One region of the Sanguibacteroides justesenii genome, then DNA from elsewhere that is predicted to be linked to it. Evidence: riboswitches for the same ligand, from Rfam matches in the RefSeq annotation. Region 1 holds a riboswitch; the other holds the start of a gene.
What was found. A riboswitch is a leader RNA that binds a small molecule or an ion and turns the genes downstream of it on or off. The one in region 1 is predicted to bind cobalamin.

Region 1 (15,296 bases):
GGTTTTATCGGTTTCACGCGTCAAACGATGAAGCAATTGCATGATCTCCACTTTACTCGGGAAATCCAAAAAAGCAGTAGGCTCGTCTAAAAAGATAATCGGAGTCTGCTGCGCCAATGCTTTGGCTATCATTACTTTTTGACGTTCTCCGTCACTCAAGGTATGTATCATCCGGGAGGCTAAATTCTCTATCCGGACCAAGGCGATAGACTCCTCGACAATCCGGCGATCCTCCTTATTCAACACTCCCCAAAACCCGGTATAAGGACTGCGTCCCATTTCAACCAATTCCCGGGCCATCATGTTCCGGACATCACATTTCTCCGTGAGTACTACCCCTATGGTCGTCGACAACTCCTTATCGGTATATCTCTCGATCTCTTTTCCCCTGATCTCGATCTCTCCTGCCAACTTCGGTTGAAAAGCAGAGAGCGTCTGCAAAAGTGTCGATTTACCTACCCCGTTAGCTCCTAACAAACAGGTCAATTCCCCCCCGTAAATCGTCGTACAAATACCTTGTGCCACTATTTTCGTATCACTTTTCGTCTTATAACCGATAGAAAGACCTCTTATATTTACCGTATCCTTTAATGCCATAACCTCATTTTATTCGTTCCAATCCCCTTTCCGTTTCCTAAATAAAACAGATGCAACCACAGGAGCCCCCACCAATGCCGTCACGGAATTAACCGGAAGAGCTCCTTCAAACCCAGGCAAACGGGCGATCAAATTACAGGCCAAAGCCAAAGCTGCCCCCACCAGCATGGAAGCCGGCATCAACATCCGATGATCCGAAGTCTGAAATATAGCCCGACACAAATGAGGAACCGCTAAACCCAAAAAGATAATCGGTCCGCAGTAAGCCGTCACGATAGCCGTCAGTACCCCGGCACAGGTAATTACTTCCACCCGGGCTCTTTTTATGTTTAATCCGAGATTACGGGCATATCCGTCACCCAGCATCAACAGATTCAAAGACTTGATCAATAAAAACGATAGGGGAATGATCACCGCCATAATTCCGACAAACAACATCATCTGATTACCAGATACTCGAGAGAAACTTCCCAAACCCCAGATAACATAAGCCTTGATATCCTCCTCCACGCTAAAAAATTTCAACACCCCGATAATCGCGTTGGCAATATAGCCGATCATCACTCCGATAATCAATAAAGTAACACTCCCTTTTATCTTCCCGGAAGCAAAAACGATCAAAGCCATAACAGACAGAGCCCCTATCACAGCCGCTACGGACATGGCCACCTCTCCGATAAACCCTAAACGGCTCAAAGCGACCCCTCCCAGATTGCCCGAAAGAAGCACAACGAAAGCAACTCCCAAACTGGCTCCGGAACTAATCCCCAACACGGAAGGACCGGCCAAAGGATTCCGGAAAATCGTCTGCATCTGTAATCCACTGATAGACAAGCCAGCTCCTGTCACCAATGCGGTCAACGCCTGAGGTAAACGAGATTTCCAAACGATATTCTGCCAAGCCACCGGTTCTCCCTCTCCCCCTGTCAACACGTTCCACACGGAGGTAAAAGGAATGGAAACCGATCCCAAAACCAGATTCAGCAACAAAAAGACGATAATAAATACTATAATGGAAAAAATCAATACCGTATTTCTCCGTATGTTCATCTTCCTACTTTTTTAACAAATCATAATACACCGGCCGATAATCCGGCAACAACTCCGGATGAAAAACCCTAATCATATCAGCCAAAACAATATCCGGCTCGGCCGGCATACTCTCGTAAAACGGTTTTTCCCTCATATTGCAATAGATCACCCCTTTTTGCCGGAACGCCTTGAAATCCGCGTATCTTTCATCCTGTGCTTTCAACGCATCGTAATTATAATCTCCGGGAAAGCTGTTCGCGATACGCCAATAATCCGCACTCTCGGCCTGATTATAGACCGTTTCAAAATCGAGAGTAACTCCTCCCGATCTGGGATCATCTTTTAAAAAATAATCGGCTCCCGCATCATGAAACAATTGAGCCAAAAAACTTTTTCCCCCGACCGCATACCATACGCCACCCCTCAGCTCTCCACTGAATACAACCGGGCGCCGCTTCACATCCCGTACCAACCGTTTCAATTCATTATATCGTTGCTCTATCTGACCGAATATCCGATTCGCATCCTCTTCCATTCCCAACAATAAACCGGTAAACTTAATCCATTCGGCCTGTCCCAACGGAGTCATCTCTTTGTAGCCCAAATGAGGAACCAAAGGAATGCCTATATCTTTCACCGCATCATATCCCCCTCGTTTAAAAGGGGAAATCAGCATCAAATCCGGATTGATATTCATGATCACCTCATTATCGAAATTACCTTCGATACCGATCTTTTGAGTCCTCCCCTCGTCCACCTGCTTTTGCATGGTTTCATTGAAAAGGTAACGGGTACTCGTAATTCCGACCACCCGATCCATCGCTCCCAACTTAATAACATTGGACAACTGTAAAGAGGTCATACAGATCAAATGCCTGACCGGAAGATCGATCACGGGAACTCCCTCGGGAAAAGAGGCATGACCTCCCCGCTTCTTCAAAACGAACCGGTAACAAGTACTATTTTTATTTTGTGGGTCTTGTATCTCCAATAACAAATAATCCTTCCGATATTCGACCCGAAAGCCTTGTGCATACTTCAGCCGGATTTGTCTTGCAGTGTCTGATTCCGCTTTAATACCGGATACGACAGAATCAACCTTAGCCCGACGTTTTTCCGGTTTACAAGAAAGTAAACCGACAGATAACAACAATACTAAAGATAATTGCATGAATGTATTCATTTTCTTTTCCTCCGAAAGATTAAATTTAATCAATGTACACATCTGGCAGGTTTTCTGGCTTGTCATCTTTTCTCCTTCCCAAAACAGACACATTTCAGTGGTTGTACCGAAAAGATCTACCTCATTACGAGATAGCGATTGACTTTACAGCTGCGGGGACAGCCCCGGAATTTCACCGGATTCCCTTTTCCTTATGGAAATACCAAGACGCATGCAAAGATATAAATATTATTTTGATCACATTCTTTTTTTTACGACTTTTGCCCTCGCAAATTTATGACCCAGAGATCATAAAGAGATTCAAATTTGCTTTTTACGATTAAAATCATAGATATGGCAATAACAGGAAAAATCATAAACGTCTCATTAGGACCAGGCAATCCGGAATTAATCACGGTTAAATCCCTGAAAACCTTACAAGAATCGACAAGCATATACTGTCCGGGAACCGCAGATAAAAACGGTAATTTTAAATCCCGTTCTTTAACCATATTGCGGGCATTGCCCGTCGATACAACCCGGATTCACTGTTTTCCGGTCCCTATGTCAAAAGACCGGACGGAAGCCAATCGGATGTATGATCAAATAGCCTTGGAAATTCAGGAAAAAATAAACAAAGGGGAGATCGTATCCATTACAGCGGAAGGAGACTCCGGTTTCTATTCTTCCGGCAATTATCTGTTTGAGAAACTATCAAACGCCGGAATTCCCATCACGACATCAGCCGGAATTCCGGCTTTTATCGCGGCCGGTGCATTGGCCGGTCTCCATATCGTGAAACAGGAGGAAAAACTAATTGTCCTTCCCGGCACCGTTTCCTCGGGAGAACTCCAGGGCTTAATAGAAAAAAACTATGTCATTGTAATTATGAAACTTTCACAATGTACGGACGAGATCCATCGCTTTATAGCAAAGAACCCGTCACTTCATGTTCATTATTTTGAAAATATCGGTACGACCGGAGAGCTTTATTACCAAGACAAAGAGGAAATCATGACGAAAGAATTTCCTTATTTTTCTTTGATGATTATCAAAAAGTAAACAAATGGCATAAATCTTGCGTACATCGTCTAACAGAATTAAAACCGTGTATTAAAATCTATATTCCAACTACTTCCAACAAAACAAGATATGATTCAACGATCACTATATATCTTTATTCTCCTGTTTGGCTTTGGTATATCCCAGGGCAAAGCAGACGGACTAATAGAAAAAAGGGACAGCATAAACGAGATTCCTGATTCCGTGAAAACAAAAAAAGATAATTTTTTCAAGCGTTTTTATCGTTATTTTGCCGAATCGAACGAAGTAAAAGAAGAGAAAAAATTCGATTTCTCCATCATCGGAGGACCTCATTTTTCGAGCGATACCAAATTAGGCCTCGGCGTGGTCGCTTCCGGTCTATACCGATTAGACCGTTCAGACAAATCCATATCTCCCTCCAATGTTTCTATTTACGGTGATATCACCACAACCGGATTTTACCTGTTAGGGATTCGCGGGAATACGATATTTCCGAAAGACAAATTCCGAATCGACGGAAACATCTATTTTTTCTCTTTTCCGAGTTCTTACTGGGGAATCGGTTATGAAGCCGGACACAGGGATTCCAGCACGACCTTTAAACGGTTAGAAAATCAAATTAAACTGGATTTTTTATTCAAAGTCGCCAAAAATACCTACGTGGGGCCCAACCTGATGTTCAGGAACGTTAACGGAAAAGATTTTAAAGATATTTCATTCCTTAACGGAGAAAAGAGCAGCATCTCCTGCTTCGGTCCCGGAATCGTAGCTTCCTACGATTCGAGGGATTTTATTCCGAATCCGAGCAAGGGATTTTATGCCAAATTAGAACAACAATTTTTTCCTAAATTTTTGGGAAATGACTATGATTTCAATAGAACGAGCGTAGAACTCCGTTATTACCATAAGCTATGGAAAGGAGGTATCCTTGCTTCGGAGATACAAGGTATTTTCAATTACGGAGATACCCCGTGGAGTATGGTTGCCCTATTAGGAGGCCCCTACCGGATGCGCGGATATTACGAAGGACAATACAGAGACAACGATATGGTTCAGACCCAGGTGGAACTCCGGCAAAAAATCTACAACCGACATGGCATTGTCGTTTGGGGTGGAGCCGGAAATGTTTTTCCGAAAACGGACAAATTCAAATGGAGTCAAACCCTTCCCTCCTACGGATTGGGATATCGCTGGGAATTTAAAAACAGAGTTAACGTAAGATTAGATTATGGTTTCGGCAAAGGACAGAACGCATTCTACTTCAATATCAATGAAGCTTTTTAATTTTATTTCCGATTTCACGAAAAAACCCAAAGCAGTTTTTTGGTTTTTCATCATCCTGAACATGATACCGAACTGCTTCTTAATCTTCACGGAACCTCTTTCGGGATTAGGAAGGATCATTCTTATCCTTGCTCCTTTAGGAGTATACCTTATCGTGTTTTCCCTGCTCAAAAAGGCCGGACTGATCCAACTCATCCTAATCCCCCTATTGATATTCCACGCCTTTCAAATGGTCTTGTTTTACCTTTTCGGAGAATCCGTTATTGCCGTTGATATGTTTTTGAATTTACCAACGACCAACGCATCCGAAGCAGGCGAGCTGCTAAACAGTTTGTGGCCGGCTATAATCCTGGTCTGTGTCCTTTATATTCCGACCATCGTTCTCGCTTCTATGTCGGTACATTATAAAGTAATCTATCCCGCGGCATTTCGCCGACACATGATCATAGGGGGAGCGGCTTTACTCGTCCTTACATCCGGAGGTATCGTTTTTGAGAAATCACGGGACAACAGCTACGAAATAAAAACGGATATCTATCCTGCCAATATATTTTACAATTTAGGATATGCCGTTCATAAATGGCACCGTAGTGAACTCTACCCAAAAACGTCTAAAGAGTTCACCTTTCATGCCACTCGGGATTCGCTGGTTTCCGAAAAGAGAGAAATCTATATACTCGTTATCGGAGAAGCTTCCCGCGCCAAGAATTGGAGTTTATGGGGATACGAAAGGGAAACCAATCCCCGTCTAAAAACGACGGAAAACTTAATATTGTATAAAGATGCCCTTACCCAATCCAACACCACGCACAAAAGTGTACCCTTAATCCTTTCTGCCGCCGACGCGGAACATTACGAGGCTCTTTATACCCAAAAAAGTATTATTACCGCTTTCAAAGAAGTCGGTTTTAAAACCGTCTTTTTTTCCAATCAGATTCCCAACCGTTCTTTCACGGACTATTTCGCTTCGGAAGCGGACATCTACAAAACAATCCGATTACCGTTAGAAGGAGGACTAATCACCGAAAATAATTACGATCAAGCCCTAATCCCTTTGATTAAGCAATGCATCGATTCCTTGTCCGACAACCTTTTTATCGTACTCCATACCTACGGATCACATTTCAACTACCGGGAACGGTATCCGGCAGAATTTGCCGTTTACTCTCCGGATAACACCTCGGGAATCGAATACAAATACAAACAACAACTGATCAATGCTTACGACAATAGTATTCGTTATACCGACGGTTTTCTGGCCGACATTATCCAATTGTTGAATGAAAATCAGGCAGAATCAGCCCTATTGTACTCTCCGGACCACGGAGAAGATCTACTGGATGACTGCCGGAAAAAATTTCTTCATGCCTCTCCCATCCCTACCATTTATCAAATACACATTCCTTTCTTCCTGTGGTTTTCCGAGTCTTACAAAACATTAAAACCGGAACATTACACCCAAGCCCTTGCACATGCCGATGCTCCGGTCTCTACAAATGCCATTTTCCACACATTACTGGATTTGGCAGACATCCGCACGGCCTACTTCAGACCGGACTTATCTTTAGTCAATCCGGGATTCAAACGCCGTCCCCGCATGTACCTGAACGACCACGACAAGCCCGTCAACTACTACCTCGTAGGAATGAAAAAGCAAGACAAGGATTACATTCAAAAAATGAAGCTAAACCATGATATTAAATAAATATTGATATTAGGTGATTTAGTGATTGGATGATTAAAATGATTGACGATTGCAATTAAAATTATCATACATTTGTCGTTGTTTTTAATACCATTAATTATAAATTCTGCAATCCCAATATATCGATTGCAAAAAACTGAAAAATATGAAAGTAGCAGTAGTAGGAGCAACAGGTCTTGTCGGAAGAAAGATGTTGCAAGTTTTGGAAGAGAGAAATTTCCCCGTAACCGAATTAATTCCCGTGGCCAGCGAAAGCTCCGTGGGCAGAGAGATCACATTTAAAAACCGAACATATAAAGTAGTAGGCACGCGAGAGGCTATACAAATGAAACCTCAAGTAGCTATTTTTTCAGCCGGAGGGGAAACCTCTTTAACATGGGCTCCTCAATTTGCAGCAGCAGGGACCACCGTCATAGACAACTCTTCGGCTTGGAGAATGGATCCCGCTAAAAAATTAATCATTCCCGAAATCAATGCCGATACATTAACCAGAGACGATAAAATTATTGCCAATCCGAACTGTTCCACCATACAAATGCTCATGGCTATAGCACCTCTCCACAAAAAATACAAAATCAAACGAATGGTTGTATCCACTTACCAATCCGTTACCGGAAGCGGCTTAAAAGGAATCACACAACTCGAGGGTGAACGGGAAGGTAAAGAGGTGAAAAAAGCCTATGCCCATCCTATCGACCGAAACTGCTTACCCCATTGCGACTCTTTTACAGAAAACGGTTACACGAAAGAGGAGATGAAACTGGTAAATGAAACCTGCAAAATCTTAAACGACGACTCTATAAAAGTAACAGCCACCGCCGTCCGTGTTCCCGTGACGGGTGGACATTCCGAGAGTATAAACATAGAATTCGAACGCGATTACAACTTAGATGACATTCGAAATTTACTGTCACAAACTCCTGGAGTGGTCGTACAGGATGATCCGTCGCAAAATATTTACCCGATGGCACTTACCGCAAATGAAAAAGACGAGGTCTTCGTGGGACGGATCCGACGGGATTTCTCCCGGGAAAACAGCCTTAACCTCTGGGTCGTTTCGGACAACCTGCGAAAAGGAGCAGCGACCAATGCCGTTCAAATAGCAGAATACCTGAACAAACAGCAATTATTATAATACAATTTTTATTTCAGCTTTAAATAGAAAGGAGTATAACGGTCTCTATTTAAAGCTGAAATATCGAAATTGAACATTCCCGAACGCGAGGTAATACGTTTTGCTCGCTACAAACAAAACAAGAATATCGATGATCAATCGGACATTCGCTCACCTCTAAAGGTAATTTCCTGTTTTCTTCATGCAAAAAAATACCATCCTCCTCAAAGGCGACCAAAAAACTGCTCATCGGACGCGTTAAACCAGCTCCCGTATATTTCAGAAAACTCTCCTTTACGGACCAAAAATCATAAAACAGTCTATCCTTTTTCTCTGCCCATACAGATTTCAATCGCTCTACCTCCAAAGGATGAAAAAAACGAGAAGCCACCTCCATTCGAGCCTTTTGCCTCTTCTCTATATCGATCCCCACGGCCTGATCGGAAAAAGCACATACCAAATAATCTCCGGAATGAGAAATATTAAAAAAAAGATTCGGAACTCCTTCCAAATAAGGCTTCCCTTTTTTCTGTCTCAAGATTCGATAGGAAAAAGGAGCGATATGCCAATACGTTTTCAATACATAACGCACCAAAGCCTCTCCTGCCGACCGGAACAATTTTACTCGTTCGTTTTTATAAACGACAATTTCCCGATAAGTTTCTTCGGATATCCATTTTTTCAATCCGGGAGAAACCTTCTCATACCTTACGGTTGACGGCATGTAAATATAAAAAACCTCGAGCATGATACAAATGTAAAAAACTTACCCGAATTTCTATCCTTTAAGGTCCGTTTTTAGATTTCGAAGCGCCGGGAATACATAATTAACGTTAATTTAAGCTTGCGTCGTGAAAAAATTAAGAAAATATTCACATTTATCCCTTGAAAAATTGTTTTTCTCATTTTTATATTCTACTTTTACATCATCAAATTAACGTTTGAATAACATTTAAATAGAAGAGCAAAAAATTAAAAAGCGACTTACACAAGAATAAGATACATACAGTGATTTACATACAATACGAACATCCCGAAAAGAGGCAGTCTTAATAGGCTGCCCTTTTTACTTCTTCTTATTTCAGCCTTCTACTTGCACATTAACAAGATTTTAAAAGAGATTCGTTTTTCGTTTAACATTTTATTCGAAAAAAAGTTGCTATTTCTCTCCATATTGCTTATCTTTACGAACGAAAAGTGGAATAATAGTAAGCACATATTTAAACTAATAAAATGGAAGTAAAGAAATCACCGAAAGCAGACCTTGAAAGAAGAAAAGGTATTTTCTTCGAGATCGGTTTGGTTGCTGCCTTGGCCATCTTATTCTTAGCTTTCGAATGGAAAGTAAGCACTAACGTTGAAGAAGAATTTATGACCGTGGCAGAGCCGACAATGGAAGAAGAGGTCATTCCAATTACGCAACAAATGTTGAAACCGCCTCCTCCACCTCCTCCAGCCCCGAAATTAACGGACTTGATCGATATTGTTGAAGATGATACGGATATTGAGGAGCAACTGGAAATTGAAGACGTTGAAGCTGACGTAGAGAACAGAGAGGTCCAAAATTACGATTATGACGGAGAGTACGATCCCGATGCAACGGGAGAAGACGATGTCTTCGTAACCGTGGAAGACATGCCGGTTTTTCCGGGAGGAGATATCACAAAATGGATTAACAAGCATGTGAAGTATCCGATGATTGCCCAGGAGAACGGAGTACAAGGTAAAGTAATCGTTCAATTCGTAGTTGGAAAAGACGGAACTGTTGGTGACATAAAAGTGGTTCGTGGAGTAGACTCGTCTCTTGACCAGGAAGCCGTTCGCGTCATCAAATCCATGCCCAAATGGAAAGCAGGGAAGCAGAGAGGAGTACCAGTAAAAGTTTCCTTTACTGTACCCATCAATTTCCAATTGAAGAATCAATAATAAAAGATTTTTGAATTATAACAAGGGGCTGTCGTGATCGTCAGCCCCTTATTTATCGCTATTATGGGGAATTATTTTTATACGGAAAAAAAAGCAGAAAAAGCAATTCTTGTGGGTGTAGCCCTACAATCAGAAAATATCAGCTACGATACCATGTGTGAATATTTAAACGAATTAGCCTTCCTGGCCGAAACGGCCGGAGCCGAAACCGTGAAAGTTTTCACACAAAATTTAGACAAACCGGTAACAGCGACCTTTATCGGTAAAGGGAAATTGGAAGAGATCAAAAATTATGTAGAAGAAAACGACATCGATTTGATTATCTTCGATGACGAATTGACTCCTACCCAACTTCGCAATATAGAACGGGAACTGAAAGGAAGAAAGGTGCTCGACCGGACCAATCTGATCTTAGACATATTCGCCAAAAGAGCCCGAACCGCAGAGGCAAAAGCCCAGGTCGAACTCGCACAATACCAATACCTCCTGCCTCGTTTAACGGGAATGTGGACCCACCTGGAACGGCAAAAGGGAGGTATCGGTTTACGAGGTCCCGGAGAAACGGAAATCGAAACGGACCGAAGGATCATTCGGGATAAGATCTCCCGCCTGAAAGAGCAACTCGACAAAATAGACAAACAGATGATTACCCAACGTAAAAACAGGGGGAAATTAGTGCGGGTAGCTCTTGTCGGGTACACCAACGTGGGTAAATCTACTCTGATGAATTTATTGAGCAAGTCGGAAGTGTTCGCGGAAAACAAACTATTCGCGACATTGGATACGACCGTACGAAAAATCGCCATCAAAAACGTACCGCTTCTATTAGCCGACACCGTCGGTTTTATCCGCAAACTGCCTCATCATTTGGTGGAATCCTTCAAATCGACCTTAGACGAGGTACGGGAAGCCGATGTGATCCTGCACGTTGTAGATATCTCCCACCCGCAATTCGAAGATCAAATCCGGGTTGTTAACGAAACGTTGGCTGAACTGATCGAGAATCCGAAACCGACGATTACGATTTTCAATAAGATAGATGCATTTACCTTTGTACCTAAAGAGGAAGACGACCTGACCCCTATCGAACGGGAAAATTACAGCCTTGATCATCTCAAACAAATGTGGATGGCCAAACAAGGGGGAGAAACCGTATACATATCGGCCAAAAACAAGGAAAACATCGAGGAGTTAAAAGAAAAATTGTACAACATCGCAAAAGAAATCCATTCGGCCCGTTTCCCGTTCAACGACTTTCTGTATCAAGACACGATAATTGAAGATTAAAAGATTAGAGATTAAAAAGATTCTGTGATTAGGTGATTTAGTGATTGGATGATAAAAAAAGATGGACGATTGTAGATTGTAAATTAAAAAACAGCGTTCGTTTCATCATCTACAATTTAAAATCTACAAAGAATGTGTGGATTAGAAGATTGAAAAATTAGGTGATTCGAATGCAATCCTTTAATCGCTGAATTATCAATCACAAAATCACTGAATTCTTCCGATTTAAAATAAAGAAGCGACCTTTCGGTCGCTTTTATTACTTGACATTCAGCAAGAAATAATTCTTTTTACCGCTCTGCAATAAAATAAATTTATCATCGATGAGGTATTCCGCATTCACGATCAATTCCTGATCCGTTACCTTCTCCTTATTCAAACTGATCGCATTTGATTTCAATGCACGGCGTGCTTCTCCCTTGGAAGACATAATCGACGTTTTATCGGCCAATAAATCCACGATAGAGATCCCCGCTTCCAAATCGGAACGCAAAATATCATACTGAGGCACACCTTCGAAAACTGCCAACAAAGTATCTTCATCCAAACGTTTCAACGCATCCGAAGTTGCGTTTCCGAACAAAATCTGGGAGGCTTCCACGGCAGCCTCGTAAGCTTCCGGACTATGAATCAGACAGGTTATCTCCCTTGCCAGAACCTTCTGCAATTTTCTCAGATGCGGGGCATCATGATGTTCGACGATCAAAGCATCTATTTCGGCCGGAGGAAGGATCGTAAAAATCTTAATGTATTTCTCGGCGTCCTCATCCGTGGCATTCAACCAGAACTGGTAAAACTTATAAGGAGAGGTTCGTTTAGGATCCAACCAGATATTGCCGGATTCCGTTTTTCCGAATTTTTTACCATCACTTTTTGTCATCAAAGGCCAGGTCAAACCATAAGCCTCCGCACCGTCTTTCCGGCGTATCAATTCCCCCCCTGTCGTAATATTTCCCCATTGATCCGACCCTCCCATCTGCAGAAGACAATTATAATGACGACGTAAATGCAGAAAGTCATATCCTTGTACCAACTGATACGTAAACTCGGTAAAAGATAAGCCCTGTGTCGAATCGGCACTCAATCGCTTCTTTACCGAATCTTTAGCCATCATATAATTCACCGTAATATGTTTTCCAACCTCCCGGATAAAATCAAGAAAGGTGAAATTTTTCATCCAATCATAATTATTCACCATGATCGCGGCATTCGGTGCATCGGAATTAAAATCGATGAACTTCGACAACTGCGCCCTGATCCCATCCATATTTTTCTGCACGGTTGTCTCGTCCAATAAATTTCTTTCCAAAGACTTACCGCTCGGATCCCCTATCATTCCGGTAGCCCCTCCTATCAGAAAAATAGGTTTATGACCCGCCATTTGAAGATGTTTCATCATCATAACCGACACCAAGTGCCCCACGTGCAACGAGTCTGCCGTGGGATCAATACCCACGTAAGCCGTCGTCTGCTCTTTCGCCAGTTGCTCCTCTGTTCCCGGCATGATATTATGAATCATACCCCGCCATTTTAATTCTTCAACAAAATTCATCGATTCTCAATTTATAGGATTTTGACAATTAATTTACAGCACTCCGATAGACCCCATTTGCAAAATTAACAAAAGGATAATACAACAGGCTCTGATTCTTGGTTTTTGCAGGAATAAAATCATATTTAGAGTCTAATGCATTGACAACAAACAAGATGACACATACTACAATAGCAGCTTTCATCATGCCTAACAAAATTCCGAACAATTTGTTGAAAAGCCCCAAAGAGACCATATCGACTAATTTGGTCAATAACTTTCCCAACAAATGAATAACGATAACTACCAATAGAAAAGTTACCGCAAAAGCGACGTAATAAGAGTAAGAAACAGGAATATCGATAAAATCTTTCAAAAAAGATTCCGTAACGCTTCCGTACTTTAAAGATATGAACACGCCTAAAATCAACGCGAACAACGTCGACATCTCCACGATCAATCCGGAAGTAAAACCTTTATATGCTCCATATATCAAAGGAAGCAAAATAATCACATCAACATAATTCATCTCTGCCTTTCAATCCATATAATAAGGTTTCAAAGATAAAAATTTGTTTATTCATATCCGAAAAAATAACATACATAAATGGAGCATTTGGCATTTTAACAAAAGAATCAATACATAAAAATCAAAATACAGGAAATGAAGGTGTCGTTTTATGGAAAATTCATCCGAAAGAGAATACCCGCATCCGATCCGTCGGAAAACCCCGAACGTCTATTTCAAATCCGTTGACTACATATGCTGATTTTTTGCGAGATTAGCACCGGAAACTGATAAATTCTTATTATTTTCGCAAATTGTTAAATAGGCGAATTGTATCCTATAAACAAAGTCATATAAAAACAAAAGAGGACTTAGGAGTAGCTCCGAATCCGAATATTTAATAGTAAAACTATGTACAGAACACATACTTGTGGACAACTACGAATAGAAAACGTGAATGAAAGCGTTTGTCTCAGTGGTTGGGTTCAAAAGGTAAGACGGTTAGGTGCCATGTCATTCGTGGACTTGAGAGACCGTTACGGTATTACCCAGTTAGTCGTGGAAGAATCCGCTCCTGACGAGATCAAAAAAATAACGGAAAAATTAGGAAGGGAATACGTGATTCAAGTAAAAGGCACCGTGGTTGAAAGAGCCAGTAAAAACACCAAGATTCCTACCGGAGAAATCGAGATCCTGATTAAAGAACTCCATATATTGAGTACTTCTGAAACTCCTCCTTTCACCATCGAAGACCAAACCGACGGGGGAGACGACATACGGATGAAATACCGTTATATGGATTTACGCCGGCCTGTTGTTCGGAAAAACCTGGAATTGAGACATCGGATGGCACAGATTGTACGCAATTACCTGAGTAACCGGGATTTTATAGAAGTAGAAACTCCCGTTCTGATCAAAAGTACTCCGGAAGGAGCCCGCGACTTTGTCGTCCCTTCACGGATGAACCCGGGACAATTCTACGCTCTACCGCAAAGTCCACAGACTTTCAAGCAATTATTGATGGTTTCCGGATTCGATCGTTATTTCCAGATCGTAAAATGTTTTCGGGACGAAGATTTACGGGCGGACCGCCAGCCGGAATTTACCCAGATCGACTGCGAAATGTCTTTTGTCGAACAGGAAGACGTATTAGAGCTATTTGAAGGGCTGGTCCGTCATCTGTTCAAAGAAATACGAAACGTCGATATCCCGGCAATCCCCCGAATGACTTGGGCGGACGCCATGGAATATTACGGATGTGACAAACCCGATATCCGTTTCGACATGAAGTTTGTCGACTTGACGGCTATCGCCAAAGGAAAAAACTTTGCCGTATTTGACGATGCCGAATACATAGGAGCCATTTGCGCCCCTCGATGCGCTCATTATACGCGGAAGCAGATCGACGAGCTGACGGATTTCGTGAAACGTTCTCAAATCGGGGCCAAAGGTTTGGTTTACGTGAAATATAACGAGGACGGAACCCTGAAATCTTCCGTGGATAAATTCTACGACGAGACCGATTTAAAACGATGGGCAGAAGCTTGTAAAGCCCAACCGGGCGATTTACTTCTTATCCTGGTAGGTCCCAAGAAGAAGACCTTACCCCAATTAAGCGAATTACGCTTAGAGATGGGAAACCGTTTGGGACTGCGGGATAAAAACGTATTCAAACCTTTATGGGTAGTGGATTTTCCCTTATTGGAATGGGACGAAGAAACACAACGTTTCTATGCCATGCACCATCCCTTCACCTCTCCCAAACCGGAAGATATTCCTTTAATGGATTCCGATCCGGGAAAGGTCCGGGCCAATGCTTACGATATGGTCATTAACGGAGTGGAAGTAGGAGGAGGTTCTATCCGTATCCATGATTCCAATCTCCAGTCCAAAATGTTCGATTGTCTCGGATTCACGCACGAAGCCGCACAAGCTCAATTCGGATTCCTAATAGGTGCCTTCAAATACGGAGCCCCTCCTCACGGCGGAATTGCTTTCGGATTCGATCGCTTGGTTTCCATGTTTGCCGGTTTGGATTCGATTCGGGACGTGATCGCTTTCCCGAAAAACAATTCAGGAAGAGACGTTATGATTGACTCCCCTTCT
Region 2 (15,296 bases), 98 kb from region 1:
CGATGAAGTGAAAACGGTCCCGGGGACGAAAATGATTGAATATTTTACTCCAAAACAGGATATCATCTTTATCTTCAACATGTATGGCGGCTCGACAGCGTAACATTTGTGCATCCATCATAAAACGTTTGGCCGCATGATAATAATATTTCTCTTTATTAATATCGACAGTAGGGAACATGTAAATTAATGCTTTAGGTGGTTTTCCATGATTTTTATTGAGCGATCAGGTCCTCAATAAATACCAGTTTATCTCCCCATCCGTCGCCGAACAAGCTGGGCGAATGGGTAGACGTAATGATTTGACAACAGGGATTTAATTTTTGTATCTCTTCGAACAGCCGGTATTGCCATTCGATATGAAGGGAGATTTCCGGCTCGTCCATCAATAGCACGTAAGGTTGTCCGTCCATCAGGAAAACACGCAATAGAATAATCAATAGTTGCTTTTCTCCGGAAGAGAGTTTATGAAGGTGGATGGTCTCTTTGCCGTCTTTGAAGATCAGCTGATTGGTCATGGGATCGATCTCTATGGTCTTCCCCGTTCCTGCAAAAAGGTGGTTGACCGTGTCATAAAAATGCCGGATCCGGGTATTTATCTCTTCCGCTTGTTCGGGGAAATTGGTCGCTTTTAGCCGGTAATCCGAAAAAGAAGCATTATTCTCTCCTACGCTGTAAACAATCTCTTTCAATTCGCTTAATAACGGGCTATCTTCTTTTCCCATTTTTCGGCGGTCCTTCAATGGAACATCGAAGGTGCTTATTTTCATGTAGTTGAATCCGGATAATTTTTGTTTGATCTCGTTTGGCGTCGTTTGGCGATTGTAGAGAATGGCAATGTCGTCGATGATGATTTCCGCCTCGATATTGTAATTTCTCAGCCTCTTCACGTCTGCGGATAGTAATGCGTCCATTACGTTGAAAAAGGTAGTTTTCCCGCTACCGTTGATTCCGGTCAGAATGTTAACATCCGGATTGAGGTTTTCCCATCGGAAATTGTATTTCCCCCAGACATTCCGTATCTCGATTTTTTGAATTTTATTGGCTTTCATGACAAATGGCGATTAAAAATGAACTTTGCTCCCAATCATTATCAACAAAGGTAATAAAATTTATATTTTTGTGCTGCTTTGAGGGAGATTATCGTCTATATGTCGAGAATATAAATGTGTTAACAAGAAGAAAATGAAAGGGGTTTATACGATCGGATTACTTTTGGTGTCTAATATGTTTATGACTTTTGCCTGGTACGGACACTTGAAATTGCAAGAGACAAAAATAATTAGTCATTGGCCGCTTATCGGCGTAATCCTCTTTTCATGGGCGATTGCTTTTTTCGAGTATTGTGCTCAGGTTCCAGCCAACCGGATCGGTTTTGAAGGGAATGGCGGTCCTTTTTCGTTGATGCAGTTAAAGGTTATTCAAGAGGTAATCACATTGGCGATATTTATCCTTTTTTCTATGCTATTCTTCAAAGGTGTTACCTTTCAATGGAATCATTTGGCGGCCTGTATCTGTCTCGTTTTGGCCGTCTATTTCGTGTTTATGAAATAAATCACGGTATACGGGAAGGGTCTAAGGGGCCGGGCGCCGTTCTATCTATCGGGTTTTCGGCCTTGCCTGTTCAAACATGAAAAACTACTTGGTCAAATCGAAACAAATGGTTACATTTGGAAGCAGGGATCGAATTTCGCAGAAAAGAATGAAACTAAAGAGATTTTAATAACGTTTATTCTTGCTGAAAATAGGAGTTATGTTTTCAACGGAAATACAATATCAATTTAGAAAATTTTACCGGATAACAAAAACGATTTTGGAGGGAGCGGGGCGTGTCGTGTTGTTTATGGCTTCATTTGTGGCTATCTTTTTAGTCGTTTATAAATTCGGTTTTAAGGGAGCTTCGGCGTATCAGGAGGAGATTTATAGCATGTATAAGGGGATAACCAATCTCTTTTTTATTTTTCTTACCATCCGGTTCCTCCTTAATTTTAAATTGTTGCGGGAAGAAAAAGGCTTCTGGTTAGAGGTCTTTTTTTTGATTGTTTTACTTGGTTTGATTATTGCCGAATACCGGTTTTCGATCCCTGAGGTGATAACGCGGAATCCGGTACTGTATCGGTTGAATCGAATCGTAACCTATACGGTCGTTTTGATTCTGAGCACGATCTATCTTTCAAAAGAGTTCTTTGTCGTGCTCAAAAGTAATGTCCGTCCCGAAATGATGTTCGTTATCAGTTTTCTGATGTTGATTTTGATCGGGACCTTCTTGTTGAAACTACCCACGGCTACTTACGAGAAAATCAGTTTTATCGATGCCCTTTTTACGGCGACAAGTGCGGTGTGCGTAACGGGATTGACGGTACTTGATACGGCAAAAGTTTTTACCCCGACAGGGGATGTGATCCTTTTATTGTTGATTCAGTTAGGCGGGATCGGGGTGATGACGTTTACCAGTTTCTTCGCCATGTCCTTTTTGGGGAAAACGACGTTCCGGGATCAGTTAGCTCTTAAAAACTTGTTGAACGAATCTTCCCTGAATAATATTTTCAGAACCTTGTTTTACACGGTAACGACAACCTTACTGATAGAGGCTGTCGGGGTGTATATAGTCTATCTGCAAATTCAGGATGTGGAAGGAATTCAGGATAAGTTTTTCTTTTCCCTTTTCCATGCCGTTTCGGCATTTTGTAACGCTGGTTTTTCTACTTTGCCCGGAAATTTGTATGATCCTTTGGTTCGAAATGTTTATGGATTACAAGTTTGGTTAGGTCTTCTGATCGTTTTCGGCGGCCTGGGATTTCCTATATTGTTTAATTACGGAAGTTATTTTAAATATAAGATACGGTGTTTTTTAGTGTATTTGTTTCATGGAAAACGAAAAGTTGAGTATAGGGCTCATATCGTGAGCACCACTACTCGGATCGTGTTGCCGACAACCTTGGTCTTATTGGTGTTGGGAATGGTGTTCTTTTTGTTTTTTGAAGATGGTAATACCCTGGAAGGTCTATCCTGGCAAGGAAAGTTGGCTACCTCGTTTATGGCTTCCGTGACGACTCGAACGGCAGGATTTAATAATGTGGATATGGCTGCGTTACATCAGGCTACGATTTTTCTATTTATCTTATTGATGTGGATCGGAGCCTCTCCGATGTCTACGGGCGGGGGAATAAAAACGACTACCTTCGTTATCGCTTTAAAGAATGTTATCGCTATTCTCCGGGGAGAAGATAGGGTGGAGATCGGTAAGAGACAATTAACCCGTTTAAATGTGAATCGGGCTCAGGCGATTATCTTTTTGTCTTTGGCGTGGACGGCTTTGGCCGTTATGCTGCTTTCGATACTGGAACCTCAGGGGAGGTTCGTTCAAATCGTATTTGAAGTTTTTTCTGCTTTGGGAACGGTAGGGCTTTCGTTGAATTTTACCCCGGCTATGAGTGATGCGGGAAAAATAATCATTAGTCTCACGATGTTCGTGGGGCGGGTAGGATTGATCACGTTGTTATCGGGTGTTGTCAAGCAGCGGCAGGAGAAGTTGTACAGGTATGCGGACGATACGGTGATATTATAAGTATGAATGAAGTTAATGTTTGAATGATATGAAGTGCATTGTTATCGGTTTAGGACATTTTGGACTGGCTTTGTCACAGCGTTTGACGGCTTTGGGACATGAGGTGATCGGAGTTGACAACGATTTGAATAAAATCAATCAGTACAAGGACAGCATTACGACGACCATTGCCTTGGACGTCCGGAGCGAACAGGCTTTGGGATCTCTACCTTTGAAAGATGTGGATATCGTGTTTGTGGTCATCGGTAAGGATTTCGGTACCTCTTTGTACGTACTTGCCCTGTTGAAACAATTTGCAGTCAAGCGTATCGTTGCCAGAGCCATGTCGGAGGTTCACAAAACGATTATGGAGACGATGGGTATTACGGAGATTATCAATCCGGAGTGGGAATATGCCGATTTTTTTGCCCTGAAGGTAGAGTTGGCAACGACCATCGATTCTTACGTGGTCGATACCGATCACGTGATTATCGAATGGGAAGTTCCTGCCGGATTCGTCGGTCGTAAATTAGGCGATGTGGATTTCGAGCGGGAGTTCGGTTTGAAATTGATAACCCTGAAACGTTTGCAGGAAAAAGAGGATAAGCCTACGGTTCTTCCCGAGCTGCCAAGTGATCTGATACTTGAAAGAAGAGATATTCTGGTGCTTTTTGGATTGCACAAGAACTTCCGGAAGTTAGGAATTCAATTGCAATAAGTAATTTTTTAAGATATCCCCATTCCGGAACTCCTGTAAAAGAAAAGGATCTTTTTCGAACTCCTTTTTTACATTTTCCAGTTCCTTTTCCGTTTGTAAACCCGGAATAACGGTTGTCCGAAAAAGATACTCTATACCTGAAGCCCGAATGATACGAATAGACTCTTTTATTTTGTCCAGCAATTCGGAACTTATATTGGGGCTTATTTTCCGGTAGGCAGTTAGGTTTAACGCGGATTTTATGTCCATGGCAATTGCGTCGATCCGTTTCCCGGCAATAAGTTCTCGGAGAAGGTCGGGATTGCTCCCGTTCGTGTCCAATTTTATGTCGAACCCTAACTTTTTTATTTTTTGGACAAAAAGAATAAGGTCAGGTTGAAGGGTTGGTTCGCCTCCGGAGATAACAACTCCGTCCAACCATTGTCGGCGTTTGGACAGAAACGAAAATAGTTCCGCTTCCGTCCATTTTTGATTATTCGTAAAAAGTTCCGGTAGGACAAGGGAGGGATTGTGACAATAACCGCACCGGAAATTGCATCCCTGGGTAAATATAACGGCGGTCACTCTCCCTTCCCAATCGATCAGGCTCTGTTTAATCAATCCTCCGATTCGCATATCGCAATTTCTTCCGTGATACTGTTGTCAAAATGTTTCCGGTCGTCAAACTCGGCCCGTTTTCCGTTGTTCCATTGACTCACTGGACGCATGTAGCCGACGATCCTGCTGTATACTTCCGACTTCGCTCCGCATTGGGGGCAGGTAAAATGTTCTCCGGCTATGTAACCGTGGGAGGGACATATGCTGAAGGAAGGCGAGAGCGTGATATAGGGTAACCGGAATGCGGAAGTTACTTTCCGTATCATGTTTTTAGCGGCTTGGGCGGAAGTCCGGTGTTCCCCGGTAAAAACGTGGAAGACGGTTCCTCCGGTATAAAGGGTTTGAAGCTGATCCTGTTGTTCGAGTGCTTCGTACAGGTCTTCCGTAAAATGTACCGGTAAATGGGTGGAATTCGTGTAATAAGGTTGTGCTCCTTTTTCGAATTCTTTCCGGTTGGCCACGATAATGTCCGGATATGCGGCCGTGTCCAGTAAAGCAAAACGATAGGAGGTACTTTCTGCCGGAGTGGCTTCCAAATTATAGATGTTGCCGGTCTCCTCCTGAAATTCGGTTAAAATGTCCCGCATGAAAAGCATTGTTTTTTGAGCGAATTCTATTCCGTCCGAATGGGTGATAGGTACTCCTAAGAAGTTGAGGCAGCATTCGTTCATTCCGTTTATCCCGATGGTAGAGAAATGGTTTTTCCAGAAACAGTCGTAACGTTCGTGTACGTGTCTGAGGTAGTATTTGGAGTAGGGATAAAGTCCTTTTTCGGTATAACGTTCAATGACTTTTCGTTTGATCTCCAGGCTATCTTTAGCGATTTCCATCAAATAACGTAGACGTTGATAAAAGTTTTCTTCCGATACGGATTCATAACCTAAACGGGGCAGATTGATAGTAACGACACCCACGGACCCGGTAAGCGGGTTGGCAGCAAACAGTCCTCCTCCCCGTTTCATCAATTCCCGTTTATCCAAGCGTAAACGGCAGCACATGCTGCGGACATCGTCCGGTTTCATATCGGAATTCACGAAATTGGAAAAATAGGGAATCCCGTATTTGGCCGTCATCTCCCATATCCCTTCGTATTCGGGATTGTTCCAATCAAAATCCGGAGTGATATTGTAGGTCGGGATAGGGAAGGAGAAGAGACTGCCGGAAGCATCACCTTCGTACATTACTTCGGCAAATGCTTTATTCAGTAAAGTGACCTCCGCTTGGAAGTCGCCGTATACTTCTTCCTTGATTTCTCCGCCGTGAACAATCGGTTCGTTTTTTAAGAAATCCGGAACAGTTAGGTCCATGGTAATGTTGGTAAAAGGGGTTTGGAAGCCGACTCGTGTCGGTACGTTTAAGTTAAACAGAAACTCCTGTAAGCATTGTTTTATCTGTTTGTAATCCAATTGATCGTAGCGGATATAAGGGGCCAGGAAGGTATCGAAATTGGAGAAGGCCTGAGCCCCGGCGGCTTCTCCCTGCATGGTATAGAAAAAGTTGACAATTTGTCCTAAAGCTGTCCGGAAATGTTTGGCCGGTTTACTTTGGGCTTTTCCCTCAACTCCCCTGAAACCGACTGTTAGTAAGTCTTTCAGATCCCATCCGACACAATACACGCTTAAAAATCCGAGATCGTGAATATGAAGGGCCCCGCTTTTGTGAGCTTCGGATATTCTCTCCGGATAGAGATTGTTTAACCAGTAATTGGACGTGATCTGGGTGGAGATATGTTGGTTTAACCCTTGTAGAGAATAGGACGAATTGGCACTCTCTTTTACTTTCCAGTCGCTTAAAGTCAGGTAATCGTCCATCACTTCGATATTGGTAAGCAATACCTTGGAATTCCGGATCTGTTCATGTTGTTTCCGGTAAAGCAGATAAATTTTCAATAAATTGAAATCTCCGTGTTGCAAGAGTACCTGTTCAACCGTGTCCTGTACGATCTCCACGTGGGGAATGACTCCTTCCGGGGTGTCGGTTTTTAGAATTTCAATCACCTTGTTGCAGAGTTCGCGTGCTGTTTTACGATGAGGGTTTCCCGTTGCTCGCGTAGCTTTAAAAATCGCTTGTTCGATTTTTTCCGCTTTAAAATCGCAAATCTCCCCGTTGCGTTTTACAATTTTTGAAAAAGAGCTGTTTTCGTTCATTCTTAAAGGTTTTAGTAATGAATAAATAAATTTACTATAACCTTGGGTAAAATGAGAATAGTCCGATAGGCAAGCCTTCTCCTCGCTTTTCACCCGAAAGTTACGGATATATCGCAATCGGCAGGTCTTCTGACTCGCTATTTTCGACCTCCTTCCCATCGGTTACCCGACAGTGGATCTTTTGATCGAAAAACAAAAAAAGCTTACAGCTACGGGTATAGTCCCGGATTTTCACCGGATTCCCTATTAATCACAAACGTGAACCGAATGCATGACGAAAGTAAATAAAAATAAGATAGGATATATCGTAATTTTTGTTTTTAACAATAATTCTAAGTGAGATATATTGTTAATAAACTTATATTAAGTTGTTTGTGTGTATGAATAGGAAAATTTTGTATGATATTTATTTAATAAAGTTTTCATTTTTGGGAAACATTTTAGTCTGAATATTCTTTTTGGCAATCCTTGCAATGAGATCCCGGTGCTTCAAATTCCAACGTGGCATGAATAATGCCGATATGCTCCAATTCATGTTTCAAATCGCATTTTACGGTTTCCATTTGGGACATGTCATCGATGACGACGTGTACGGTAAGAGCGGTTTCGGTCGTGCTTAAAGCCCAGATATGCAAATGATGAAATCCTTTTACCCCGCGGGCAGAGGCAATGGTTTTTTCGACCTGTCTGTAATCGGTTCCGGCGGGAACCCCGTCTAAGGACAAGCGAATACTGTCTCGCAGCAATCCCCAAGTGGAATAAACGATGATGACGGCAATTCCGATCCCGATAAGCGGATCGATGATATTCCATCCCGTGTTGGCGATAATCAATCCGGAGACCAAAACACCGATGGAGACCAAGGCATCTGCTGCCATATGTAGATAAGCTCCTTTTACGTTCAGGTCCTTTTCTTTATCTTTCATAAACAGCCAGGCCGTGATCCCGTTGATGACTACTCCGACTCCGGCAACCCAGGCGACGGCGTCTCCGTCGACCGGCTGAGGATGGAATAGTTTGTTGATGCTTTCTCCCAAGATGAAGCCTACGGCAATCAACAGGATGACGGCATTTAAAAGGGAGGCTAAGACCGTGCTTTTTTTGTAGCCGTACGTGTATTTGGTATTGGCTTGTACGCGGGAAAGCCGGAAAGCCAGCATGGCCAATACAAGACTGAAGACATCGCTTAAGTTGTGTCCCGCATCCGAGAGTAATCCCAAAGAATTAAACCAGAATCCCGCAACGAATTCAACGACCACGAAAGCCGTGTTTAACGTGATCCCTATGATAAAAGCTTTATTTAGACTGGTGATTCTATGGTGGTGATGTTCGTGCGTATGTTCCATATCTTTTTGGTTATGCCAATAAAATTAAACTTAAAGCCATGATTCCCATTCCGGAGATAAGTCCGTAGATGGAGATGTGGTGTTCTCCGTATTCCCGGGCGGCAGGAAGTAATTCATCTATGGAAATAAAGACCATGATACCTGCGACGGCTGCGAAGATACATCCCATCAGGACGGGCGACATAAAGGGCATGAGTACTAAATAAGCCAGAAGAGCACCGGTCGGTTCCGCCAGGCCGGACAGAAGGGAATAACGAAATGCCTTTTTACGATCTCCGGTTGCATGGTAAATAGGAACAGAAACGGCAATACCTTCCGGGATATTGTGGATGGCGATAGCGACGGCTATTGCAATTCCTAAAGTCGGGCTTTCCACTGCAGCCGTGAAAGTAGCGATACCTTCCGGGAAGTTATGGATGCCGATGGCCAGGGCCGTCATCAGTCCCATGCGCATCAATTTTGTATCCTTGGGGGGAGGGGTATCCATACTTTCTACGGAACGAACTTCGTGAGGATTTTCAAAGGAAGGTACCAGACGATCGATGATACCGATCAATGACATTCCCGCGAAGAAGCAGAGGACCGTCATGGTCATACCGTATTTTGAACCTAACTCGGCCGTAAGGGAAGTTTCCGCCTGTTGGAAGATTTCCACGAAAGAGACGTATATCATTACTCCCGCGGAGAGTCCCAGCGAAAAGGAGAGAAAACGTTTGTTCGTGTGATGGGTGAAAAAAGCGATCAGGCTACCGATACCGGTTGCCAATCCTGCAAGTAAAGTCAATAATAACGGAATAAATAAACTTTCTTTCATGAATTCGATATTATCCGGGTTATACCCGATGTTTTCCGGAGATTTCGTTTGGTTTATTTTACAAAGATAGATTTTTTACGGGTATGAAAAAGCCTCGGTAAAGAAAATGAAAATTCATTTTTTGGGACATGGGATGGACGTTTTCGGAGTGCTGCAGAGGACCATCGTTTCTCGGGAAGGTTTAAGTTAGGGTAGGGATTTTAAAAGATCGGTCAATTCTTCGAACGAGTGTACGGGGATTTTTTCTCCCCCGGAGGGAAGAAAACTCATCTCCCGGGCCGTTTTTAGTTTTAATATCGGGTAAAGAGTGGAAGGGTAGGGATAGAAAAGGCATATGTAATGGTTTCTGTTTAAAACGTTGATCGCCCAATGTTTTAAGGTTTCGTCTTCCGCCTCGACGATGATATGGCGATCTCCCCGTATGGGCGGATAATAGTTTCCCTGGGTAAGGTCGAATTTTATTTTTTCCCGGTCGAATAGCGTATCCATGCTGTTATCGAAAATCAGGTCTTCCGTTACCCCGCAACGTAATCCTTCCGTTTTCGATAGCAACCATAGCCGATCCGCCAGAATAAGGGCTTGTTCTATATCATGGGTGGATAACAGAATCGTTTTTTGTTGTCGGTAAGCAAGGGTATGCAGGAGTTGCATGATCTCTATTCGGCTCGTTACGTCTAAAAAAGCGGTGGGTTCATCTAAAAGAATTACCGGACATTCCTGGACCAATGCTTTGGCTATCATCGTTTTTTGTCGTTCTCCGTCGGATAGTTCGGCAACGTAATTATTGAATTTGTTTTCTATCCCCACGGAACTCATAGCCTCTTCGATGATTTTGTGGTCACGTGCATGGAGTCGTCCGAAAAATCCGGTATGCGGTTGACGTCCTAAAGAGATTAATTCATAGACGGTCAATCCTCCGGCCTGTGTCCGGTCCGTGAGTACTACCCCTATTTTTCGGGAACGCTCTTTTTCCGAATAGTCGGATAAAGGTTTCCCTTCGAGTTGCACTTCTCCCGTTAATGGGGGTTGGAATGATGCGAGTGTACGTAAAAGCGTGGATTTACCGGCCCCGTTGGGTCCCAACAGACAAACTAATTCTCCTCTATGGAGTTCGAAAGAGAGGTGTTGCTGGATTGGATTCGTCTCTTTCCGGCCTTTCCTGTATCCGATGGTCAGGTCCCGCGACCGTACGATGGGATTATTTTGCATATTAGTTGAAGTATTGGATCTTGCGTTGTTTAATGATGACGTAAATGATCACGGGGGCTCCCAATACCGGCGTTACGGCATTTAACGGGATGATGCCCGATTCCCCCGGTAATACGCATATCAGATTACATAATAGGGCAATGGCCCCTCCCAGCAGCATGGTGTTCGGAAGGAGAGAATTATGGTTCGAGGTGCCCAACAGGAGTCGTGCGACATGAGGAACAGCTAAGCCGATAAAAGCGATAGGACCGCAAAAGGCCGTTGTGACTGCTGTTAATAGCCCGGTAGCGATCAGTAGCATATGACGGATACGGCGGATGTTTATACCTAAGTTCTCGGCATATCGAGTGCCTAACAGAAGGGCATTCAGGGGTTTTGTCAATGATAAGGAGAGGAGCAATCCGATGAGACAGGTAGCGGAGAAAAAGGGCAATTGTTCCATAGATACTCCGCCGAAATTTCCCATCCCCCATATAATATAAGAGTGTACCCCTTCCGCCGTGGCAAAAAAGTTCAACAGAGCAATGACGGAAGAAGCTATATAGCCGATCATAATACCGATAATTAACAACATGATATTGCTTTTCGTCAGTGTAGAGAAAAACAGAATCATTCCCATAACTACCATGGAACCGATAAAAGCTCCCAGAATGACGGAAAAAAAACCGGATAAGTTGAATGCGCCCGCTGAAATAATGCCTCCTCCCAATAACATGACAAGGGCGACTCCCAAGCTGGATCCGGTCGTAATTCCTAAGATGGAAGGGCCGGCTAAAGGATTGTTGAAGGCTGTTTGTAACATCAAACCGGAAGCCGCTAATGCCGCTCCGCATAATAGGGCCGTAATACATTGGGGAACGCGTGATTCCCAAATAATAAATCTCCAACTCGCTTTTTCGACTTCCTGTCCGCACAAGATGTCCCAAACGGCATCAACGGGTATATGGACGGAACCTATGATCAAATTACCATACAACAACACCAGGATGGTGCCTGTTAGTAATATTCCGAATTTTCGGCCGGGAGATGTCATGTGTGAGGTATTCATTCCGTCAGTTTTTGGAAATAATATGCTTGATAATCTTTCACTAATTCAGGATGAAAAATACTTATCAGGTCTTTTAATAATAATTCGGGGTGGAAGGGGGACTCCTCGTAAAAAGCGACCTTACCCGTGTTGCATCCGTACACGTTCTTCTCTTTGAAGGCTTTGAATTTGGCGTAGGGAGCGTAGTCCGATTTTAATTCGCGAAGAGTCTTGTCTGTTTGCTGATTGTATTTTATCAGCCAAAAATCGGCCTCGTGTCCCTGGTCGAAAACAACTTCGAAGGCCAGGGGAACAGATCCGCTCCGGGGGTCGTCGCTCCATAGATAGCGGGCGCCGGCATCCGAATACAGTTGTCCCATCGTGCTTTTTCCACCCGGCACGTACCAGGCCGATCCGCTTCTTAGTTCGCTGATAACGGAGGGTTTTGACGGTGCCGTCAAGGCCAATTGACATAATCGCTTATACTCTTTTGTTACCGCTGAAAAGAGAGAGTCTGCTGTTGCTGCCTGTCCGAATAGTAATCCGTAAAAGCGCATCCATTCCGCCCGTCCCAAGGGAGAGGTTTCCATGTAATCGGCACATTCGATGACCGGTACGTCCAATTTTTCAATTCGTCCGTAGCCGCCGCTATTTTCGAAAGGAGAGAGTAAAATGGCATCCGGGTGAATATCGATGATTTTTTCGATATCGGGATTCATGCTGCTTCCCAAATCGGCGATTTTCCCTGAGGAACATCCTTCTTGTATTTCCGGTATTTTGATATACTGGAGATCGCAAACGCCGACGATACTTGTTATTGAACCCAATTGCCGAAGCAGGCTGCAATGGACGGAAGAGTAGACGATCGCCTTAGACAACGGGATTTTCACTACGGTTCCTTCCGGGAGATGAGTCGGAACTTTTTTCTCTTTCGGAACCAAAATGTAAGTATGTAATATTTTAGTAGTATCCCAGGGATTACGCAGTTGGGCTATCGTGTAGTCTTCAATCGGGAACAGCACGAGATTCTCGGCGTGTTTCAGGGGGATCGGAGCCCCGGCTGCGTTTGAACCGGATGGTTGGTTTTTGCAGGAAAAACAAAGAAGAATAAGACCGACGAATAGGGTATGAATTTTCATAGATATAAAAATAGATAAATATAATGTGATTGTCCTGCCCGTTTTTTCAGGCAGGACTTTTCTATCAGGGTTTATCCCATAAGCCATTTTCCATATCTTGGTAAGTCGGATCGTATCCGTTGCCGGAAACCTTCCATTGGGCTGCTTCCAAAGAGGAGATGACGCCTTCTATTCCTTTAAATGAGGTCAACATCATGTTGTGTTGAATTTTAATACTGCCTACACTCTTCAAGGAACTGAAACCGTTTAGGTCGGTTATGTATTTGTTGCTGTAATAAGAGCTGAAACCGCATAAGGCAAACATGCCGCCCACGCTTTGCAGTTTGGGAGCCTGAACATCTGACATATTGCTTTGATAGTTTGCCGTGGTTATATTGAAATCACCTTTTACCGTTTCCAATACCGGGAGTGCTAAGATGTCGACGTTGACTCCTTCTGCTTTTAAACTTCCTAATTTTTTCAAAGCGGATAAATCGAGCGTGATCTTATTCTGAATTTGGATATCCAGCTTTCCGCCGATTTCCGTTAACCGGGGTAAATTAAAGCTTCCTGTAAGGCCGTAGACCAATAACGTGAAATCGCCGTTTACTTTTTCAATATCCAATGTCCTGTCCTGATCCGGTATATTGATGTAATACCTCAATCGGTCGACCTCTTTAATCCCTTTTATAAGGATATTGGATGTGGTGACATTGATATAGCCCGGGAAAATTTCTTTACCGGTTAAGGTCGCTTCATTTTTTATCCCTTCGAATTCCATTGAAGTAAGATTTTCCAAATTCGAAATATTTACATCTTTCAGGGCATCATTATTTTTGATAGCCAATCTGGGAACTCTTTTTAATGAGGAGAAATCGGAGAATGACTCAAAAGGCACGGAGTAAATAGTTAAGGTACCTCTTACCTCTTTAAGAGAGGAGAACCCGTTTAAGCGGGTAATCAACGGGAGTCTGTACATCCAAAAATCTCCTCCCACGTAAGAGAGCGCTTTCAATCCGTCTAAATTTTCCACTGCCGATAGGTTATCCAGAGTGAATTTTCCACCGATGAATTCCAGCGCTTTCAGTCCGTCCACGTTTGTGATCTTACTGATGTCGGAAAGATTCAACTCTCCGTCGACTCTTTTTAACGAGGATAGATCCAATTCGACCAAAGAACGATCGGAAGATAGATTCAATGCACCCCAAATCTTTTCCACCTTAGGTGCTGAAAGGGTTTCCAAGGTCGAGAGCGATCCCAAAGTAACACTTCCCCCAATATTGGTTAACTTGGGAAAGTTTATGGTTGCGATCTTACTCTGACTGCTTTCTACATATAACGTTTGGGCGATATCTTTTAATTGGGGGAGGTTTACCTCTTCCAGTCCGGTCCCTTTGTTGATGCGTATGGCCCCGACCGATTCTAAATTTTCCAATCCTTCTAAATTCGTCCCGCCGTATGTAGAGTTGATGATGAGGTCGTATTTTACTTTCCGAAGTTTGGCCAAGGGAGCCAGAGAGGTGACGGTTGCCTCGCCTTCTGCTTCTCCGATGGTCAGACTTCCGTTTACTTCATTTATGTCCTGTGCGGCGAAGGCTTCCAGGTCGGCTTGGGTTGCCAATACGACATTGCCTTCATGAGCGACGGATCTCTTCTCTACGACATAAGTATAGGTACGTTTACTCCCGTTATACGAAGTAACCGTAAACGTCTGTTTGATATTCCATGCCTGTACTTCCGAAAGGGACGGAGAGAGGGTAGCGTTTTCACTGGTCGTAATGGCGGCGGAAATGCCGTCGAAAGTAAAGTTTTCGGGAACGACCAGTTTGATGCTGTCCCCGTGAATTGTCGTGTGCAGTAAAGCTTCTCCTTGTTTCAGACGAAAGGAGGTTATATAGTTGTCTCCTCCCGTAAAATCACTTTCGTCGTCGCTACAACTCGTCACGAGAAGCGGGATAAACAAAAAGAAAAAAACTCTTTTTATAGATAACAGTTGCATATTCTTTTTCATTTACGAATTAAACTTCAATTTTGGTTGGGTTCTGTCCATTGGCCGTTTTGTAACATTTCGAGTGTCGGATTGTACTTGTTTTTCTCCGTTTTTAAACTGGAAATGCCCGGAATCGCCTGTTTTAAGCCTAAAAATGATACCAATGCTGCCTGACTGGTGATCTCGACCTCTTTTACGCTCGCAAGAGCAGAGAATCCGTCCAGATGGGTCAATGCCTTATTGGTATAATAACTGCTGCTCGTGTTCAGTGTCAGTTTATTACCAATGCTTATTAAAGCCGGCATTTCGATAGAGGCAAAAGAGTTGCTATAGTCGGCCGTTGAGATGGTCATGTCTCCGCCTACTGCTGTTAAGGCCGGTATTTTCAGGGCGAAGTTTTTGGAGAAATTGTTGATCTTCAAATTCGCTCCGACCTTTGTAAGCAAGGGTACTCCGAATTCGGTTAAGCTACTCAGGCTTGACTTTAAGGTAAAATTTCCGGATACCTCTGTCAGATGCGGGAATTTTAGTGTCTTAAGCGAACTTGTATTTGCAGTAAGATCCCCGTTGATTTTGGTTATGCCTTGGGCGTCGATGTTGTATAAGGCATATCCGTTTAAATCCAAGCCTCCGATCTCTTCTATACCTTCCAATAAGGGAAAGAGATTATCTGTTTGGGAGATAGAGGAGGTGCATTCCAGACGAAGGATACCGTTGAATACCTTGTCTCCGATTACTTTAGCGGTGGCTAATGTTTTGTTCAACAGGTTGAGCGTCGCGATG

Region 2: linked by a shared signal. The riboswitch ahead of DMB45_RS04495 (ribonucleoside triphosphate reductase) and the one ahead of DMB45_RS04960 (ABC transporter substrate-binding protein) in region 1 are both predicted to bind cobalamin.

Annotation. Positions count from the first base shown of each region.
Region 1 is NZ_QJPL01000002.1:450,775-466,070, reverse strand. It holds gene DMB45_RS04970 (ABC transporter ATP-binding protein) at 1-597, opposite strand, end outside; gene DMB45_RS04965 (iron chelate uptake ABC transporter family permease subunit) at 607-1,647, opposite strand; gene DMB45_RS04960 (ABC transporter substrate-binding protein) at 1,652-2,812, opposite strand; cobalamin riboswitch at 2,840-3,035, opposite strand; gene cobI (precorrin-2 C(20)-methyltransferase) at 3,146-3,853, shown strand; gene DMB45_RS04950 (BamA/TamA family outer membrane protein) at 3,944-5,119, shown strand; gene DMB45_RS04945 (lipid A phosphoethanolamine transferase) at 5,106-6,824, shown strand; gene DMB45_RS04940 (aspartate-semialdehyde dehydrogenase) at 6,970-7,959, shown strand; gene DMB45_RS04935 (4'-phosphopantetheinyl transferase family protein) at 8,009-8,686, opposite strand; gene DMB45_RS04930 (energy transducer TonB) at 9,172-9,864, shown strand; gene hflX (GTPase HflX) at 9,928-11,151, shown strand; gene tyrS (tyrosine--tRNA ligase) at 11,411-12,703, opposite strand; gene DMB45_RS04915 (CvpA family protein) at 12,732-13,211, opposite strand; gene aspS (aspartate--tRNA ligase) at 13,602-15,296, shown strand, end outside.
Region 2 is NZ_QJPL01000002.1:352,852-368,147, forward strand. It holds gene DMB45_RS04465 (DUF4435 domain-containing protein) at 1-181, opposite strand, end outside; gene DMB45_RS04470 (AAA family ATPase) at 216-1,052, opposite strand; gene DMB45_RS04475 (DMT family protein) at 1,186-1,554, shown strand; gene DMB45_RS04480 (TrkH family potassium uptake protein) at 1,754-3,568, shown strand; gene DMB45_RS04485 (potassium channel family protein) at 3,597-4,265, shown strand; gene DMB45_RS04490 (anaerobic ribonucleoside-triphosphate reductase activating protein) at 4,245-4,880, opposite strand; gene DMB45_RS04495 (ribonucleoside triphosphate reductase) at 4,862-7,009, opposite strand; cobalamin riboswitch at 7,112-7,292, opposite strand; gene DMB45_RS04500 (cation diffusion facilitator family transporter) at 7,450-8,355, opposite strand; gene zupT (zinc transporter ZupT) at 8,366-9,169, opposite strand; gene DMB45_RS04510 (ABC transporter ATP-binding protein) at 9,356-10,378, opposite strand; gene DMB45_RS04515 (iron chelate uptake ABC transporter family permease subunit) at 10,380-11,426, opposite strand; gene DMB45_RS04520 (ABC transporter substrate-binding protein) at 11,423-12,544, opposite strand; gene DMB45_RS04525 (hypothetical protein) at 12,609-14,534, opposite strand; gene DMB45_RS04530 (hypothetical protein) at 14,549-15,296, opposite strand, start outside.